4 regions of the Streptomyces sp. NPDC093510 genome follow, and region 3 is predicted to be linked to each of the others. Evidence: riboswitches for the same ligand, from Rfam matches in the RefSeq annotation. Region 3 holds a riboswitch; each other region holds the start of a gene.

What was found. A riboswitch is a leader RNA that binds a small molecule or an ion and turns the genes downstream of it on or off. The one in region 3 is predicted to bind cyclic di-AMP.
Positions count from the first base shown of each region.
Region 1: another riboswitch for cyclic di-AMP. It lies ahead of AB0N81_RS12110 (LysM peptidoglycan-binding domain-containing protein); the one in region 3 lies ahead of AB0N81_RS41505 (C40 family peptidase).
Region 2: another riboswitch for cyclic di-AMP. It lies ahead of AB0N81_RS27530 (M23 family metallopeptidase); the one in region 3 lies ahead of AB0N81_RS41505 (C40 family peptidase).
Region 4: another riboswitch for cyclic di-AMP. It lies ahead of AB0N81_RS29175 (NlpC/P60 family protein); the one in region 3 lies ahead of AB0N81_RS41505 (C40 family peptidase).

Region 1 is NZ_JBFBEE010000006.1:207,411-211,824, forward strand. Features, by position in the region: gene AB0N81_RS12095 (BTAD domain-containing putative transcriptional regulator) at 1-315, shown strand, start outside; gene AB0N81_RS12100 (hypothetical protein) at 358-594, shown strand; gene AB0N81_RS12105 (hypothetical protein) at 736-1,590, shown strand; gene AB0N81_RS12110 (LysM peptidoglycan-binding domain-containing protein) at 1,587-2,321, opposite strand; cyclic di-AMP (ydaO/yuaA leader) riboswitch at 2,326-2,488, opposite strand; gene AB0N81_RS12115 (MBL fold metallo-hydrolase) at 2,896-3,831, opposite strand; gene AB0N81_RS12120 (hypothetical protein) at 3,964-4,176, shown strand; gene AB0N81_RS12125 (amidase) at 4,163-4,414, shown strand, end outside.
Region 2 is NZ_JBFBEE010000018.1:41,329-45,742, reverse strand. Features, by position in the region: gene AB0N81_RS27540 (pitrilysin family protein) at 1-51, shown strand, start outside; gene AB0N81_RS27535 (pitrilysin family protein) at 48-1,433, shown strand; cyclic di-AMP (ydaO/yuaA leader) riboswitch at 1,645-1,807, shown strand; gene AB0N81_RS27530 (M23 family metallopeptidase) at 1,820-2,623, shown strand; gene AB0N81_RS27525 (GntR family transcriptional regulator) at 2,825-3,511, shown strand; gene AB0N81_RS27520 (HPr family phosphocarrier protein) at 3,631-3,912, opposite strand; gene AB0N81_RS27515 (GNAT family N-acetyltransferase) at 4,067-4,414, shown strand, end outside.
Region 3 is NZ_JBFBEE010000053.1:2,244-6,657, forward strand. Features, by position in the region: partial or broken gene AB0N81_RS41485 (LysR substrate-binding domain-containing protein) at 1-788, opposite strand, end outside; gene AB0N81_RS41490 (LysE family transporter) at 823-1,065, shown strand; gene AB0N81_RS41495 (hypothetical protein) at 1,062-1,274, shown strand; gene AB0N81_RS41500 (DUF6328 family protein) at 1,213-1,785, opposite strand; gene AB0N81_RS41505 (C40 family peptidase) at 1,868-2,341, opposite strand; cyclic di-AMP (ydaO/yuaA leader) riboswitch at 2,345-2,521, opposite strand; gene AB0N81_RS41510 (hypothetical protein) at 2,881-3,189, opposite strand; gene AB0N81_RS41515 (ATP-dependent Clp protease proteolytic subunit) at 3,197-3,853, opposite strand; gene AB0N81_RS41520 (GNAT family N-acetyltransferase) at 3,951-4,414, shown strand, end outside.
Region 4 is NZ_JBFBEE010000020.1:41,296-45,709, reverse strand. Features, by position in the region: gene AB0N81_RS29180 (ATP-dependent DNA helicase) at 1-2,096, opposite strand, end outside; cyclic di-AMP (ydaO/yuaA leader) riboswitch at 2,352-2,508, shown strand; gene AB0N81_RS29175 (NlpC/P60 family protein) at 2,516-3,760, shown strand; gene AB0N81_RS29170 (hypothetical protein) at 3,824-4,177, opposite strand.

The DNA.
Region 1 (4,414 bases), on a different contig from region 3:
GTCGACCTGAACGCGGACTGGGGCCCGTACCGCCCCTGGGCCGAAGCGCTCGCCCTCGCGGAGACCGGCCGCCACGACCAGGCACACGCGGCACTGCGCGCCTTGCCCGAACCGCCCCCGGACCTGCTGTACGAGGCACTCTGCTGCGTGGAGGCCGAGGCGGCCCTGCGATCGGACGACCGGAGCACACTCGCGAGGGTCCGGTCACGCCTGCTGCCCGCCGCGGGGCAGGTGGCCGGTGCCGGCAGCGGCGTACTCACCACCGGCCCCGTGGACCGCTGGCTCGCCCGCATCACGGACGCGCTCGACTGGTGACAAGGCGTCATGACCCGTCACAACAGGGGTACTCGGCGTCCCATGAATCTGTCCAAGCCGCTGAAGACCGCGTTGGCCCTGTTGCTGATGTACGCGTTCTGCGTGCTCCTCTTCCGCTTCCGGCGCGACGGGATGGACTGGGGCCCCGCCCTGCTGATCGGGTTGGTGGCCGCCCCGCTGGCTCTAATGCTCTCCTGGGTCAGCGAACGGCTGAACGGCAAGGGGCAACGAGCAGGGCTGCGTTGGCGGGAGCGTCGACGGAGTGGCAGCTCAGGCTGACGCCGACGTGAGGTGGCGCGCCCGCCCGGCGCGACGGCGAGGAGGGGCGGGAGGGCGATGCGCGCGCCGACGGCCGAGGCACCGGAGCGGAGCGTCAGGTGCTTTCTTGCCGAAAAGAGCCTTCGTGCCGACACTGAGCCCATGATCAGCGATCCCATGATCAGCGCGACGCGTGAACCACTGCCCGGGGGAGGACTCGTCCTCGCCGTCCCGGACGGCGACCGGGGCCTGCCCCCACTGCGCTTCGAGGGGGCTGCGGACCGCGGGTGGAACCTCCTCCAGGGCGAACAGCCGCTGATCCAGGCCCGGTCGGAGGGCGACGGCTGCTGCCGCGACCTCCACCTCCGCCGCCTGCCGGGCCACCGCTCCCCGCTGCCGCCCCTGACCGCCGCGGCGATGCGCGCCGGCACCGACTGGCCTCACCGGTACGCGCGATGGCTGCTGGCAGAGGAGAGCCCCAGTCCGCTCCACCACGGCCGCTGGCGCCTGACCACGCGCACGGCCTTCGCTCCGGGCATCTGGAGCTGCGACCTCGTCCGCGACTGGCCCGACGCGACCCTCGAGCTGCTCTGCGGGGGCGGCTGGCACGGAGTCCTGCCGCTGCGCCCGCTCCCGGCGCCGGACGCCCCACGGGTGAAGGCCTACCGTAAATACGTCCGCGAGAAGACCCTCGCCCCGGTCCTGCTGTGGTGGGTGTCCTTCTTGGACGGCTGGCTGCTCCTCGACGGCCACGACAGGGCTGCGGCGGCGCTGGCGGAGGGCGTACAGCCGGACTGTGTGGAACTGGCCCGCGTACCGGACGACGCCGACTGGCGGAGGACCGCCGACCAGATCACCGAGGCACACGAGGAACGGATGGCGCGCTTGGCCGCGCGCCCCGCGGGCCCGCACACCGCACGGCAGCGGCAGGCCCTGGAACGGGGCTACGCCGACGTACTCTCCACCCTCCCGTACGACGCGGGGGCGACCCCGGTGACGGGACCGGAGACGGTCTAGTACGGACCGTTCACGTTGTCGATCGAGCCGTACCGGTCGGCCGCGTAGTTGCAGGCGGCGGTGATGTTGGCGACCGGGTCGAAGCTGTCCGTCGACGTGCCGGGCACGTGGTAGGCGGAGAACGTGGGGCCGATGACCTGGAGGAGCCCCTTCGAGGGGATGCCGGCCGCGGCGTTGGAGTCCCAGTTGTTGATGGCCAGCGGGTTGCCGGAGGACTCGCGCATGATGTTGCGGTGGATGCCCTCGTACGTGCCGGGGATGCCGCGCTCGGCCATGATGTCGAGCGACTCCTTGATCCAGCCGTCGAGGTTGTCGGCGTAGGACTTCGGCGCCGTGGCAGCGGCGGGCTCGGCGGCGGCCGTGCGCTCGGACCGGTCCGCCCGCTCGGCGGCCGGCTTCTCGGCCGGGGCCTGCTCACCAAGGGTGAGCTCGAGGCCGGGGTGGATCAGCTTCGGGTCGTTGCCGAGGGCGCCGCGGTTGACCTCGTACAGCTTCTGCCAGCCGCCGCTCACGGAGTGGTCCTGGGCGATCTTGGCGAGGGAGTCGCCCGCGACGACGACGTAGGTCTTCGGGGCCGCGGCGGGCTTGGCGGCCGCGACGGGCTCCGCCGCACCGGCGGAGGTCGCGCCGAGCACCGGGAGAACGAGCACGGCTCCGCCCGTGCCCGCGGCGGCGACGCTCCGGGAGAGCGGGCTGGACTTGGGACGGCGGTGCTTTCCCTTTGCGGGCATGACGAATTCCTCTCCGTCGCCTGCGAGGTGAGCTGTCGGGTTCGGACGGGAGCTGTCCGGTCACACGGTGGGCGTGACTTCACCCCGAGCCGTTCCGGAATCCGGATCGGCGGCTTACCTGGGTCCCCCGCTCCTGCCGTGCGTAAGTGAGTGGGTGGTGGGAGAGTTTCCGGACAGCGGCAGGATTCGGCGTTCCGTCCGGATTGACATTGACGTTAAGCGAGAAAGCCCGGACGGAACAAGGCGCGAATTCGAATGGAGAATGCGCGGCCCTCTTTGATCGAATAGCCCAACTCTCTTTGCGTGGAACGGAAGCGCGCTCGATGCTCGGTGGGGAGGGAGGCTATGGCGTGACTCATTTCACTTGCGCACTCCGCAAGGAGGGCGAAAGTCCCGCACACGCAGCCAAAGGTCTAGATGGTTGCGTTCTGCGCAAATATGGACATATGGATGCCTGATGACTGCTCAGTTGAGGAATGGCTGCTCAGTCGAGGAATGTGGGAGTGGGGCGATCCGGCACCGAAAACCTGTCGCCCCGTCAATATCGGTTTGCCTCGACTCCGCGTCGGCGTCATCACTCGGAAAGAGGGTGGCGCTTCGGCGGAACGGGTGTCAGTCGGTAGGAATCGCCGTGGGATATCACGCGGCCGGCGGTCGGCTCGGGGAAGTGGGTGCCCAGAATAAGGGTTTCGGTATCGGCGAGAGAGGCGAACAGGTTTCGGCGCGACACTTCGGCCTGTTCCGGGTCGATGTCGACGCAACTGCCGATGTGCGGGTGGGGGAGTTGGACAGGGTGGTGGACCAAGTCGCCGGATATAAGCGCTGTTTCTCCGCGGCTGCTCACCTGTACGGCGATGTGGCCCGGAGTGTGACCGGGCGTGGGCGTGAGGCGTAGGCCGGGGGCGACGTCGACGCCGCCGTCCGGGACGTCGACGAGGTCGAGCAGTCCGGCGTCCGCGATCGGGTGCACGGAGTCGCGGAACATCTGCCGCCGCGGTTCGTCCATGTCGTACCCGGCCCAGAAGTCCCACTCGGTCCGGGAGGTGAGGTAGCGGGCGTTGGGGAAGGTCGGGGCCCAAGTGCCCTCCATCTCCCGGGTGTTCCAGCCGACGTGGTCCGTGTGCAGATGGGTCAGGACGACCAGGTCGACCGATTCCGGTGGGAAGCCGGCGTCGGTCAGGCGCCGCAGGTAGTCGGTGCGAAGGTCGTGCCATGCCGGGTTGGCCCGCGTCTTGCCGTTGCCGATACCGGTGTCGACCAGCACCCGCAGGGTGCCCAAGGTGAACGCGAAGCTGTGGCTGTCGAGGTGCAGGACGCCCTCGTCGTCGGCGAATTCGGGGCGCAGCCAGGGCTGCTGTGCAATCACGTCGGCCGTGGCGTCGGGCAGGAGCCAGGGGCCGGTCGAGGGTGGCAGGGGAATCTCGTCGATGCGGTGTACGGCGATGTCGCCAACGGTCCAGTAGGGGGTCGTGACGGACGGCCTGGCCTGGTGGGCGGTCGAGGTCGGCATGTCTGGTCCTTCCTTCATCCGATTTAAAAGCTAAGCGTTTGCGTTAAGTGAGCGTAGGGCCTACGGTCGTCCTAACGCAAACGCTTAGCTTTTAGTCGTCTGCTGCTCCGCACGACAAGGAAAGGCATCGCCATGCCCACCACCGCCGAACGACTCTCACCGCTGGAGGCCGCCCGATGGGCCGCGCGCTCCGGGCTTCCGCTGGGAAGTGACCGCCACCAGGCGGTCGCGGCCACGGCCGATCACATCCACTCCGTTGTCGCCGTCCTGCGGGAACTGGACTTCGCCGACACCCCGCCCACCGCCCACCGCACCGGAGAGGAGGGCCGCCATGCAGCCGTATGAGCTGTCCGTCACCGCCGCCGCGGCCGAGATGGAGGCACGGCGCCTCTCACCCGTAGAGCTCGTGGACTCCGTGCTGGACCGGATCGAGCAGACGGAGCCCCGCCTCCAGGCCTATGTCACGGTGACCGCGGAGCGGGCCCGCGAGGCGGCGCGCAAGGCGGCGCACGAAGCCGAACGTGACATCCGACGCGGTGCCGGTGCCGGTGCCGGTGTCAGAGCCGGAGCCGGAGACGCGAGA
Region 2 (4,414 bases), on a different contig from region 3:
GAGGGCGAAGACGGCGCCGAGGACACCGAGGAAGAGGAGGCGGCGAAGTGACCGAGGCCGCGACGATGCAGTTCCACCCCCAGCCCCAGGCAGGCACGGCCAAGCCCTGGGCCTTCCCGGCGCCCGAGCGCGGCACCCTGCCCAACGGCCTGACCGTGCTCCGCTGCCACCGCCCCGGCCAGCAGGTCGTCGCCGTCGAGATCAACCTCGACGCGCCCCTGGACGCCGAGCCCGAGGGCCTCGACGGCGTCGCCACGATCATGGCGAGAGCCTTCAACGAAGGCACCGACAAGCACTCCGCCGAGGAGTTCGCCGCCGAGCTCGACCGCTGCGGCGCGACGCTCGACGCGCACGCCGACCACCCGGGCGTGCGGGTCTCCCTCGAGGTGCCGGTCTCCCGGCTCCCGAAGGCGCTCGGGCTGCTCGCCGACGCCCTGCGGGCCCCGGCCTTCGCGGACAGCGAGATCGAGCGGCTCGTGCGCAACCGCCTGGACGAGATCCCGCACGAGGCCGCCAACCCGGCGCGCCGCGCCGCCAAGGAGCTCTCCAGGCAGCTCTTCCCGCCGACCTCGCGCATGTCGCGTCCGCGCCAGGGCACCGAGGAGACGGTCGCGGCCATCGACTCGGCGGCGGTGCGTGCCTTCTACGAGAAGTACGTCCGCCCCGCCACGGCCACCCTCGTCGTGGTCGGTGACCTCACGGGTACCGACCTGGACGCCGTCCTCGCGGACACCGTCGGCGCCTGGACCGGCTCCGCGGGCGAGCCGCGCCCGGTGCCGCCGGTGACCGCCGACGACCGTGGCCGCGTCGTCATCGTGGACCGCCCCGGAGCGGTCCAGACGCAGCTGCTGATCGGCCGTGTGGGGGCCGACCGGCACGACCGGGTCTGGCCGGCCCAGGTCCTCGGCACGTACTGCCTGGGCGGCACCCTCACCTCGCGTCTGGACCGTGTCCTTCGTGAGGAGAAGGGATACACCTACGGTGTAAGGGCGTTCGGTCAGGTCCTGCGTTCCGCGCCGGACGGCTCGGGTGCCGCCATGCTCGCCATCAGCGGCTCCGTGGACACCCCGAACACGGGGCCGGCACTGGAGGACCTGTGGAAGGTCCTGCGCGTCCTCGCCGCCGAGGGACTCACGGACGCCGAGCGCGATGTGGCCGTGCAGAACCTCGTGGGCGTCGCCCCGCTCAAGTACGAGATGGCGGCCTCCGTGGCGGCCACCCTCGCCGACCAGGTCGAGCAGAACCTGCCGGACGACTTCCAGGCGCAGCTGTACCGACAGCTGGCCGCCACCGGCACCGTGGAGGCCACTGCCGCCGTCGTGAACGCCTTCCCGGCGGACCGTCTGGTGACGGTCCTGGTCGGGGACGCCGCGCAGATCGAGGAGCCCGTCAGGGCGCTCGGCATCGGCGAAGTGAGTGTTGTCACCGGCTGAGTGACCGTCAGGCTGTTCGCCGGCCAGGACATATCGGGACCCCGATGACCGCTTCAGGCATCGGGGTCCCCATATGTCCGAATTACTATGGTGGTTGCCTGTCTGCCGTGTGGCGTGCGCTACAAAAAACGACTTCTGTTTGTCGATTGCAGTCGGCCCGTTTAGCGTCGAGCCGGCTGTTCGTCGCGCAGTACGCCGCATCCGCGGCACCGGACAGTCATCGCCGAGTCCCCGTACGGCGCGAGCCAGGGGAGCCGGGGACCCACATGTCCCCTGGGGTGAATCGGGCACCTTGCCGCGAGGTGAGGGGTCCGTAGGAGACCTTCCTGCTCCGAACCCGTCAGCTAACCCGGTAGGCGAGAAGGAAGGAAAGGATCACCCGCCACATGGCGTTCACCCGTGCCACCGGGAAGCACCGTCGTCCGAGCCGCCTCACGCGTACCACCGCGAACGTCGCCGGTGTCGCGGCGCTCACCACCACCGGTGTCATCGGCGGCCTCGCGGCCCCGGCGCTCGCCGCCCCCGACGAAGCGGCCATGGAGCACACCGGCCTCACCCAGGCGATATCCGTGGGCGACTCGCTCGCCGCGAGCATCGACGCGCAGGCCGCGGCGCAGCAGCAGGCCGCCGACGACGCCGCCGCCGCGAAGAAGGCCGAAGAGGCCGCCAAGAAGGAGGCCGCGGAGGAGAAGCGCAAGGCGGAGGCCGAGGCCAAGGCGAAGGCCAAGAAGGAGCGCGAGGCCAAGGAGCGCGCCGCCCGCGAGGCCGAGCGCAAGCGCCTGAACACCTACGTCTCCCCGATCAGCGGCTCGTACGTCTCCACGGGCTACCAGACCGGCGGCGCCATGTGGTCCTCCGGCAGCCACACCGGTGTCGACTTCCACGCGGCGTCCGGCACCAGCGTCCACGCGGTCGGCTCCGGCACCGTCGTCGAGGCCGGCTGGGGCGGTGCCTACGGCAACAACGTGGTCATCAAGATGAACGACGGCACGTACACCCAGTACGGCCACATGTCGTCCCTGGGCGTCACCGTGGGCCAGGCGGTCACCCCGGGCCAGCAGATAGGCCTCTCCGGCTCCACCGGCAACTCCAGCGGCCCGCACCTCCACTTCGAGGCCCGCACCGGCGCGGAGTACGGCTCGGACATCGACCCCGTCGCGTACCTCCGCTCGCACGGCGTCAGCGTCTGACGGACGACGGACCCCGCACAGCTCCGAAAGCCCCGGCTCGCCCAGAGCCGGGGCTTTCGCGTTGCCGTTGTTCCGCCGCCCTTGGCCAAAAGATATCCATGGATTCCGGCCCGCCGTCGGAAATTGCGGAGCTCTGCAATAGAGTCGATGAACGAGCGTCGGTCGACCGCGTTCAGCGGGGATTAAGGCGGAGGTCCGGTCATGCGCGTTGCCGCGCAATCGGTATGCACGGCCATTCGGGACGACATTGTCGCCGGTGTGTACGAAAGGGGTGGCCGGCTCACCGAGGAACTCCTCGCGCGTCGCTACGGCGTCTCCCGCGTGCCCGTGCGCGAGGCCCTGCGCACCCTGGAGGCCGAGGGCTTCGTCGTCACCCGCAGGCACGCGGGCGCGTGCGTCGCCGAGCCCACCGAGCAGGAGGCCGCCGACCTCCTGGAGGTGCGGACGCTGCTCGAACCGCTCGCCGCGGCGCGTGCCGCGCAGCGCCGCACGGACGCGCACCTGAAGGTCCTGCGCGGACTCGTCAGGCTGGGCCAGGAGCGCGCCAGGAACGGCCTCGGGGAGGATCTGCGCTCGCTGGGCGGGTGGTTCCACGAGACGCTCGCCCAGGCCTCCGGAAGCCCCGGGCTCAGCGCGCTGCTCACCCAGCTCCGGCACAAGATCGCCTGGATGTACGTCGTCGAGCCCCCGGCGGCGCCGGTCGAGTCCTGGGCCGAGCACGCCGCGATCCTCGACGCGGTCGCCCGCAGGGACCCCGAGCGCGCCAGGGCGCTCACCTCCGAGCACGCGGAACGCGCGACGGCCGCCCACCGATTGCGCCATGCGCGTCGGGGCGGCCGTGTGAGGAGTTCGCAACATGCCGTAAACACGGTGAGCCTCCGGAATTAACGGAGACGCCGTATACAAAGACAAGAGCAAAGAGCAGCGACAAAAGACTCTATTGCATACGTCGATGGGGTCACCCGGAATTCCGGATGACCCCATTTACGTAATGCAAGGAGCGTGTCCTAGACCGTCTCCGGAAGCTCCTCGAGACCCTCCGAGACCAGCTTCGCCAGACGGTCGAGGGCGGCGTCGGCACCCTCGGCGTCGGAGGCGAGCACGATCTCCTCGCCGCCCTGGGCGCCCAGGCCGAGCACCGCGAGCATCGAGCCGGCGTTGACCGGGTTGCCGCCGGCCTTGGCGATCGTCACGGGGACGCCGGCGGCCGTGGCCGCACGGACGAAGATGGAGGCGGGTCGGGCGTGAAGGCCCTCGGCCCAGCCGACGTTGACGCGGCGCTCAGCCATGTGTTGCTGCCCTTCCAGGTGTCTCACACTTGTCTAGACCAGTGTCTCATGCCGTCACGGGTGCTCTGCCGGACGCGCGTCCCGGCCCCCGACGCCTGCGACCCGTCCCAGCTTGCCCCGGCCCCGGCGGGCGCGCGACCCGTACCCTGGGCCCATGCAGACCCCGTCGGATCAGCAGGATCGGCACGACTACCCCTCCCACTGGGAAGCCGATGTGGTGCTGCGCGACGGAGGCACCGCCCGGATCAGGCCCATCACGGCCGAGGACGCGGACCGCCTGGTCAGCTTCTACGAACAGGTCTCGGACGAGTCGAAGTACTACCGCTTCTTCGCGCCCTACCCGCGGCTGTCCGCCAAGGACGTGCACCGCTTCACCCACCACGACCAGGTGGACCGGGTGGGCCTCGCGGCCACGGTGGGCGGCGAGTTCATCGCCACCGTGCGCTACGACCGCATCGACGAACGCGGCATGGCCGCCAGCGCGCCCGCGGACGAGGCCGAG
Region 3 (4,414 bases):
CGCAGCAGCTCGCGGAAGGATTCCGCGGCGGGACCGGACTCATCGGTGCGGTACAGGACGGAGACGGTGCGCCGCAGGTCGCCCGGTTCCAGGAGCCGCGTCCCGACGGGCGTCGAGCGGTACGCGCCACCATCTCCGGCACCACGGCGACCCCGAGCCCCGCGCCGGCCAGCGCACAGACCAGTGCGTACCTGGGCGTCTGGACGAGCTCGGCGGCCGCCGCACCGGCCTCCGCGAGGGCCCGCTCCACCGCCTGCCGGGGCGGGTGCGCCGGGCCATGCCGATCAGCGGCTGCCCGGCGAGGTCGGCGAGGTCGGCGAGCGGCAGCCGCGCCGTGCCGCTCGCGAGCGCGTGCCCCGGCCGGGTCACCAGGACCAGCTCCTCGACCAGGACCGGCTCGGCCGACACGGCGGCGGGCAGGGGCGCCGGGTCGGCGGGTTCGTAGGTGTGCGTGAGAGCCAGATCGATGTCGCCCGCCGCGACGGCCGCGACACCGAACGGCGGCTCATGGGCCGCCACTGTCAGCTCCACGTCGGGGTGGGCGCGGCGGAAGGCGGTCAGGACGGGCGGCGGCAGATGGATGCCGGCCGTCTGGAAGGTGCCCACACGCAGCCAGCCGCCGGAGAGCCCTGCGAGCCAGAGCCCCGCGAGCCGCGCCAGTTCGTGCCGTGCCGGGCCCGCTCCATCTCGTCGAGCACCCGACGGGCGTGGCCCACGAGCAGCTCACCCGCGTCGGTCGGCCGGGCCCCGCGATGGCGCCGGACGAGCAGGGCGACTCCCGCCTCCCGCGCCTTCACCGGCGTCGCCGCGGGCATGGTCGCCATGCCGGACGCCGACTTCACCGTCCTCGTACGCAATGCCCTGACCTCACGACGCGCCGGGGTGGCCTGCGCGGTCGGCATCGCAGGGGGACTCCTGGTGCACACCGCCCTCGCGGTGGCGGGAGTGGCCGCCGTGCTCGCCGCCGTACCCGCGCTCTTCAGGGCCCTCCAGATTGTCGGCGGCGGCTATGTGCTCTGCCTCGCCCACCGCGCGGGAACTGGGGCAGCACGCCGAGGAAGATGATCGACGCCTTGGGGTCGAGGGCGTTGGTGAGGAAGCCCTCGCGCAGGGTGGCGCTCGCCCTGCTGTGGTTCCCGGCCGTCGCGCCGCTGGTGGACCGGCTCGGCAGGTGGCTGCGCAGGCCCCGCGCCGCCCGTGCCGTCGAAGCCGTCACCGGCACCGCTCTCGGCGCATTGGGCGCGGTGCTCCTCCTCGGGCCCCTGACGGCCTGATGTCCGCTTCCTCCTCGGGCGGCGCCTCGGCGCGCGCCGCGGGCAGCCGCACGAGCCGCGGCAGTACGCCCCACAGCCCGACGCACACCAGCAGCGTCACCGCGCCCGCCGCGATGCCCGCGGCCCGCCCAGCCGTCACGTCGACGACGAGCAGCACGGAACCGGTGAGCGTCAGCACCAGCACGCCCAGTCCGGCCGCGGCGAGCCGGGACGACACCCGCACGATGAGCGGCTTGGCCCGCTGTTGGAACAGCGAGCGGTGCAGCGCGGCGGGTGCCGTGAAGAGCGCCGCGGCGAGCACCGCGAGCAGCAGTGTCGTGACGTAGGTGCCGCGCTGCAAGGCGTCGAGCGACGGGAAGCGCGGACTGAAGGCGAGGGTGAGCAGGAAGGCGAAGAGGATCTGGACGCCGGTCTGCGTCACCCTCAACTCCTGGAGCAGCTCCGCGAAGTTGCGGTCCGCGCGCTCCAACGGCGTTTCGTTGCGCGCGGTACAGGAATACTCGGTGGCCATCGCGCACGGGTATCCCTGCCGGCGCGCTCCAAGCACCGGCACCTGGCGGTGCGAGGTGCGCGCCGAACCGGCCGCGGCGAGGTCAGCGCACCCTGCCGTACCAGACGCTGTTGGACCAGATCTTCTCCAGGCGCACCACGGTTCCCCGCTTGGGGGCGTGCCAGATGCGGTTGTTACCCGCATAGATCCCGACGTGGTAGACGTTCCGGCCGGAGTGGAAGAACACCAGGTCGCCACGGGACCGCTGGGACCGGGAGATGTGCTTGGTCTTGTTGTACTGCGCGGAGGTGGTGCGCGGCAGCTTCTTGCCCGTCTTCTTGAACGAGTAGAGCGTCAGCCCCGAGCAGTCGAACCGGTTGGGTCCCACTGCCCCGTAGCCGTACGGGGAGCCCTTCTTGGACGCCGCGATCTTGAGCGCCTTGGTCCCGTGAGTGGCTGCCTCGGCCTCCGACGTGAGCCCGGGGGCCACGACGGTGCCGCCCACGACGGCGAGCGTGAGGACCGATGCGGCACCGGTCCTGCTGAGCAGCGACGGAACATGATTCAGCGCGGTCATGCGCAACCCTTCGTCAGCCGCCTGTGAAGGATGACCTGTCGGGTTCGGGCAGGCGAAGATGCCCGGCCGCGTCATGCTCTGCGGCTTAACCCCAAGGGCGTCGTCCGGACTTTGCGGACGGGCCCGTCGTACCTGGGTCCTCCACTCCTGCCGTTGCACCGATGTCGACCGGTCATCCGGGTGGCGGCAGGACTCGGCGTCCGCCCGGACCGCCCCGCCGCTGTGGCGGGGGCTTGTCGTCGGAAGGGATCTTGACCCGAGATGGGCCCGAAAACCGAGCCGAAACGGCGTTTTGTGAGGCTCCTCACGACTGACCTGTTCAGGTGGACACTGCCGAATCGGGCTCGCCGCGACACCGTCTGACGACCGCTCGACCAGCAACGGAATGCGTAATTCCGCCCCTGATGTACTCGCTGGGCGCAACTTCGGACCGTGCCACGAAGGACGATTGTCTACGCCGTCCGTGGTAGCCCGACTGGTCCGTTTCGAAGTCGCCCCGGACGTTCCCGTGTTCGAGGGGAGGCTTGGCCGACGGGGTTTCAGCAGCCGTGCCGGGGTGGCACGGTGACCCGTTCGGTGCGCCGCTCGCCGTCGAGAACGCGCAGCGCCCGGGCGAGTGTGGGGGTGTGCACCTCGCTCTCGCCCCGGTGGTGCATGAGGGCGAGCGCGTCCCGCAGGGCGCTCACCCGGCCCACCAGGGCCTGGGCGGCGCGGAGTCCGCCGTAGGTGTGCTCGGCGCGGGCCGGATTGATCCGGCCCAGCAGGTCGACGACTTCGAGATAGCGGTCCACCAACTCCGCCTCGGCGCGGGTCAGGGCGGGCAGGGGCGGCAGCTCGGGCGGCAGCATCGGCACTTCACCTCGGGTCGTGGGCGGCGAGCGAGCTCTTGCGGCTCGGGACGATCCGGTCCACGAAGCCGTACTCCAGGGCTGCCGGGGCGTCGAAAATCTTGTCCCGCTCGATGTCCGCGGTGACCCGCTCCCGGCTCTGTCCTGTGTGCCGGGCGAGCAGCTCCTCCAACAGCCGCCGGGTGCGCAGGAGTTCGTCGGCCTGGATCGCCAAGTCCGTGGCCTGACCCTGGATCGGTTCGGCGACGGCGGGCTGGTGGATCAGGACGCGCGCGCCGGGCAGCGCGAACCGTTTGCCGGGGGTGCCGGCGGCGAGCAGGGCGGCGGCGCCCGAAGCGGCCTGGCCGAGGCAGATCGTCTCCACGTCACAGCTGACGAACCGCATCGTGTCGTAGATCGCGGTCATCGCGCTGAAGGAGCCGCCGGGGGAGTTGATGTACAGCGAGATGTCGCGGTCGGGCGCCTGGTGCTCAAGGTGCATGAACTGGGCCATCACGTCGTTGGCCGAGGTGGCGTCGATGGGGGTGCCGAGGAAGACGATCCGCTCCTCGAGGAGCTTGGAGTACGGATCCATGGTCCGCGTCCCCGAGCTTGAGCGTTCGGTGAACTCAGGCAGTACGTGGCGTGCGGAGGGTGCGGAGGGGTGGGCGGACGGACGCTTCATGACTCGCCTCTCTTCTGCCGGTCGTGGAGTGGGCCGGACTCTGTAAAAAATGTACAGGACGTACGTTGGGTGGGGAGGGGATTATCGTCTTCTAGGCATGGAGCGGTACAAGGGTGAAAGAGAGCTGCTGGCCCTTGAGGTGGACGTGATCCACGGGCTGGTCCACGGGCCCGGGCGGGGCGGCGACGGGTTGCCGAGGCCGGGGCTGCCGAGGGCGATGGACCCGTCGGTGCGGGCGGTCATGGCCTGGTCGCCGGGCGCGCGGGTGCTGGCACTGGGAGCGGAGGTCGCGGCGGCTATGGGGGAGGGCGGTGGCCGCGGTGATGTGGACCGCCACGGTGGCTTCGAGGCGTGCGGTGACTCCGAGGCGTGCGGTGAGCCCGACGCTTGCGGTGATGTTGGTGCCTGCGGTGACGCCGACGCCTGCCGTGAGTCCGACGACGCCTGCGGTGCTCTCCGTGCCTGCCGTGGTTTCGACGTCTGCCGTGAGTCCGGCGCCTGCGGTGTTCTCCATGCCTGCGGTGGCGCCGACGCCTGCCGTGCCTCCGACACCTGCGGTGA
Region 4 (4,414 bases), on a different contig from region 3:
CCGTCCTCCATGCCGGTCAGGAACACCACGGGGAATTCGAGGCCCTTGGCGGTGTGCAGGGTCATGAGCGTGATGACTCCGGAGCCGTCGTCCTCCTCGTCGGGGATCTGGTCGGAGTCGGCGACTAGCGCGACGCGTTCCAGGAAGTCGGAGAGCGTCCCGGCCGGAGCGACACCCTCACCCGCTCCATCCTCGACCTGACCGGCACCCTCGGCCTGACCGGCACCCTCGGCCTGACCGGCACCCTCGGCCTGACCGGCTCCCTCGGCCTGACTGTCGCCCTCGGCCTGACTGTCGCCCTCGGCCTGGTTGTTGTCCTGCTCAAACTCCAGGGCCACGGCGGCGAGCTCCTGGAGGTTCTCGATGCGCGTCTCGTCTTGGGGGTCGGTCGAGGCCTGCAGCTCGGCGAGGTAGCCGGTCCGCTCGAGCACGGCCTCCAGGACGACGGCCGGGCCCGCGCCGGACTCGACGACGGTCCGCAGCTCCTCCATGAGCGTGTTGAAACGCTTGACGGCGTTGACCGAGCGGGCCGCCATTCCGTACGCCTCGTCGACGCGGCGCAGGGCCTGCGGGAAGGAGATCTTCTCGCGCTGCGAGAGCGCGTCGATCATCGCCTCGGCACGGTCGCCGATGCCCCTCTTGGGCACGTTGAGAATACGGCGCAGCGGGACGGCGTCCTCAGGGTTGGCGAGGACGCGGAGGTACGCGAGGACGTCGCGGACTTCCTTGCGCTCGTAGAAGCGGACGCCGCCGACGACCTTGTAGGGCAGGCCGACGCGGATGAAGATCTCTTCGAAGACACGGGACTGGGCGTTCGTCCGGTAGAAGATCGCCACGTCGCCGGCCTTCGCGTCGCCCGCGTCCGTGAGCCGGTCGATCTCGTCGGCGACGAACTGCGCCTCGTCGTGCTCGGTGTCGGCTACGTATCCGGTGATGCGGGCGCCCGCGCCCTGGTTGGTCCACAGGTTCTTGGGACGGCGGCTCTCGTTCCGCTCGATGACCGCGTTCGCGGCGGTGAGGATCGTCTGCGTGGAGCGGTAGTTCTGCTCCAGGAGGATCGTCGTCGCGTCGGTGTAGTCCTCCTCGAACTGGAGGATGTTACGGATGGTGGCGCCGCGGAAGGCGTAGATGGACTGGTCCGCGTCACCCACCACGCACAGCTCGGCCGGGTCGTCCTCGTCGCCTCCGGAGGGGCCGACGAGCTCGCGCACCAGGGCGTACTGGGCGTGGTTGGTGTCCTGGTACTCGTCGACCATGACGTGCCGGAAGCGGCGCCTGTAGTGCTCGGCGACGTCCGGGAAGGCACGCAGCAGGTGGACCGTCGTCATGATCAGGTCGTCGAAGTCCAGCGCGTTCGCCTCGCGGAGGCGTGACTGGTACATGGCGTAGGCCTGGGCGAGGGTCTTCTCGAAACCGTCGGCGGCCTGACCGGCGAAGTCCTCCTCGTCGATCAGCTCGTTCTTCAGGTTCGAGATCTTGGCGCTGAAGGACTTCGGCGGGAACTTCTTCGGGTCGAGATCCAGGTCGCGGCAGACCAGGGCCATGAGGCGCTTGGAGTCCGCGGCGTCGTAGATCGAGAAGGAGGACGTGAAGCCCAGCTTCTTGTACTCGCGGCGCAGGATGCGGACGCAGGCGCTGTGGAAGGTCGACACCCACATCGCGTTCGCCCGCGGACCCACGAGCTGCTCGACGCGCTCCTTCATCTCGCCCGCGGCCTTGTTCGTGAAGGTGATCGCGAGGATCTGGCCGGGGTGCACACCGCGCTCGGCGAGGAGGTACGCGATGCGGTGGGTCAGCACGCGGGTCTTGCCGGAGCCGGCGCCGGCCACGATGAGCAGGGGGGAGCCGGCGTGCACGACGGCCGCGCGCTGGTTCTCGTTCAGCCCGTCCAGGAGCGTCGCCGGGTCGATGACCGGGCGCGGGGCACCGTCGCGGTAGTGCGAGTCCCGGGTCATGGGCACGTCGAACTTCCCGCTGAACAGGTCGTCCGGAACGGGTTCCGGAGCGCTGTCCTCGGGCGGCGGCGGGGGCTCTTCGTCCACGGCCCGTGAAGGCTGCAGGTCCGCCAGGAAGCTGTCATCAAAGAGGCTGCTCATCGCTTCCCGAGTCTAGGCGGCCCCACTGACAAACCGCTGCGGGTTCCGATGGTCCCCGCACTCCCTCACGCCCCGCCCGCGTCCGATGACACCCCGCTACGCTCCGACGCGCCTGCGCCATGCCCGTGTCAAGGACCTCGTAAAGTCACGAAAATGTATCGGGCATATCGAACATCATCCTTCACACGGGCCACACGAGTTGGCTAGCGTGCCCGGCGGGCCACTCGTCCCCCACCGGCGAACCCCGCCGGGAACGGGCGGCCTCCGCCGAGTCCGACATGTTCGGAGCCGGGGACCCACCCGAACCTTGGGGTGAATCGGTCCCGTACGTAGTACGGGACTGTAGGGCAGCCTTCCGAACCACCCGCCCGAACCCGACAGCTAACCCGGTAGGCGGTCTACGGAAGGAGTCGCCTCCCTTGGCGTCGCACCGCAAGCCGCGGACCCGTACCGCCGGTCTACGCACGGCCCCTGCCATCGGCATCACGACGGCAGCCCTCACCTCCGTCGCTCTCCTGTCGCAGAGCGCGCAGGCAGCACCCTCCGCGCCCACGAAGCCCAGCCTCGAAGAGGTCCAGAAGAAGGTCGACGAGCTCTACCGGCAGGCCGGCGTGGCCACCCAGAAGTACAACTCGGCCAAGGAGCGCACGGACAAGCAGCGCAAGAAGGTCGACCACCTGCTCGACGACGTGGCCAAGCGCACCGACAAGCTGAACGACGCGCGCAAGGAGCTCGGCTCGTTCGCCGCCGCGCAGTACCGCACCGGCGCCGTCTCCGAGACGGCCACGATGATGCTCGCCGACGACCCGCAGGGCTACTTCGACCAGAGCCACCTCGCGGGCCGGCTGACCACGCGCCAGAAGAAGGCGGTCGACGACTACGAGGTGCAGCAGGCGTCGGCGACCAAGCAGCGCGCGAAGGCAGCGAAGAGCCTGGAGACGCTGAGCGACTCGCGGGACGACCTCAGGACGAGCAAGCAGACCGTCCAGAAGAAGCTGGGCGACGCGCGGGAGCTCCTTTCGAAGCTGACCGCCGAGGAGAAGGCGCGGCTCGCGGAGATCGAGCGGAAGAAGAAGCAGGAGGCCAAGCGCAAGGCCGAGAAGCTGGCCCGCGAGCAGGCCGCCGAGGCGGAGCGCAAGCGCAAGGCCGAGGAGGCGGCGCAGCGGGAGAAGGAGCAGGAGGAGGGGCAGGGCTCCGGCTCCGGCTCCGGCTCCGGCTCCGGCTCCGACACGGGCTCGGACGCGGGCTCAGGTTCCGGTTCCGGTTCCGGTTCCGGTTCCGGTTCGGGCCCCGGGAGCACGGACGGCAGCTACGCCACCAAGGCCGCGAAGGTCATCGACTTCGCGGAGGCCCAGATCGGCAAGCCGTACGTCTGGGGCGCCACCGGCCCGGACTCGTACGACTGCTCCGGGCTGACCCAGGACGCGTGGAAGGCCGCGGGGATCTCCCTGCCGCGCACCACGTGGGACCAGGTGAAGGTCGGCACGACCGTGAAGACCGCCGACGCCGAGCCGGGTGACCTGGTGTTCTTCTACGACGACATCAGTCACGTGGGGATCTACATCGGCAACGGCAAGATGATCCACGCCCCGAAGCCGGGCGCGAACGTCCGCGTCGAGTCGATCTACTACATGCCGATCCACAGCGTGGTGCGCCCCGCTTGAGCACAAAGCGCGTGGCCCGCATCCGGGAAGGATGCGGGCCACGCGCGCGTAGAGGCGGAAAACTCAGGTCCACAGCACGGCGATGAAGATGTTCGCAGTGGTCAGCAGGCCGACCGCGCCGAACATGCCCTTGTCGACCTTCTCCTCGTCCCGCTTCACATAGACCAGCGCGAGGATCACGATCAGCAGGGCCAGCTTGATGCCGATCTTGACGTTGTTGACCGTGTTGTCGTCCGCCTGGTTGAGGCCCACCAGGGCCACACCGGTGACGAGCATGATCAAAGCGCCGTGCAGCATCCCGGGGGTGAAGCGGGCGGCACCCTGGCCCATCTGCTTCATCTGGGTCAGGAAGCCGCCCAGGAGCGAGGCGATGCCGATGATGTGCAGGCCGACGAAGAGATGGATGAGTAGGTCCATGAGGCCGGAGCCTAGCCGGGCGCCCAGCCGGCCACGGCAGGCGCCCCCGTACCACCACCACCCGGGCAGGCAAGTCGGAATCGAGCCATCGGTCACAGCCACGCCCGAAGCGGGTGCTGTCCCGTGAGCGGCACGGGCGTAGTCGGTCACTGTCCGCCCACTTCCGTCAGTTGCGCACAATCGGTCACCAACTCGTGACGCCCAGGTTTAGCGTCCTCCACCAGGTGACCGACTCCC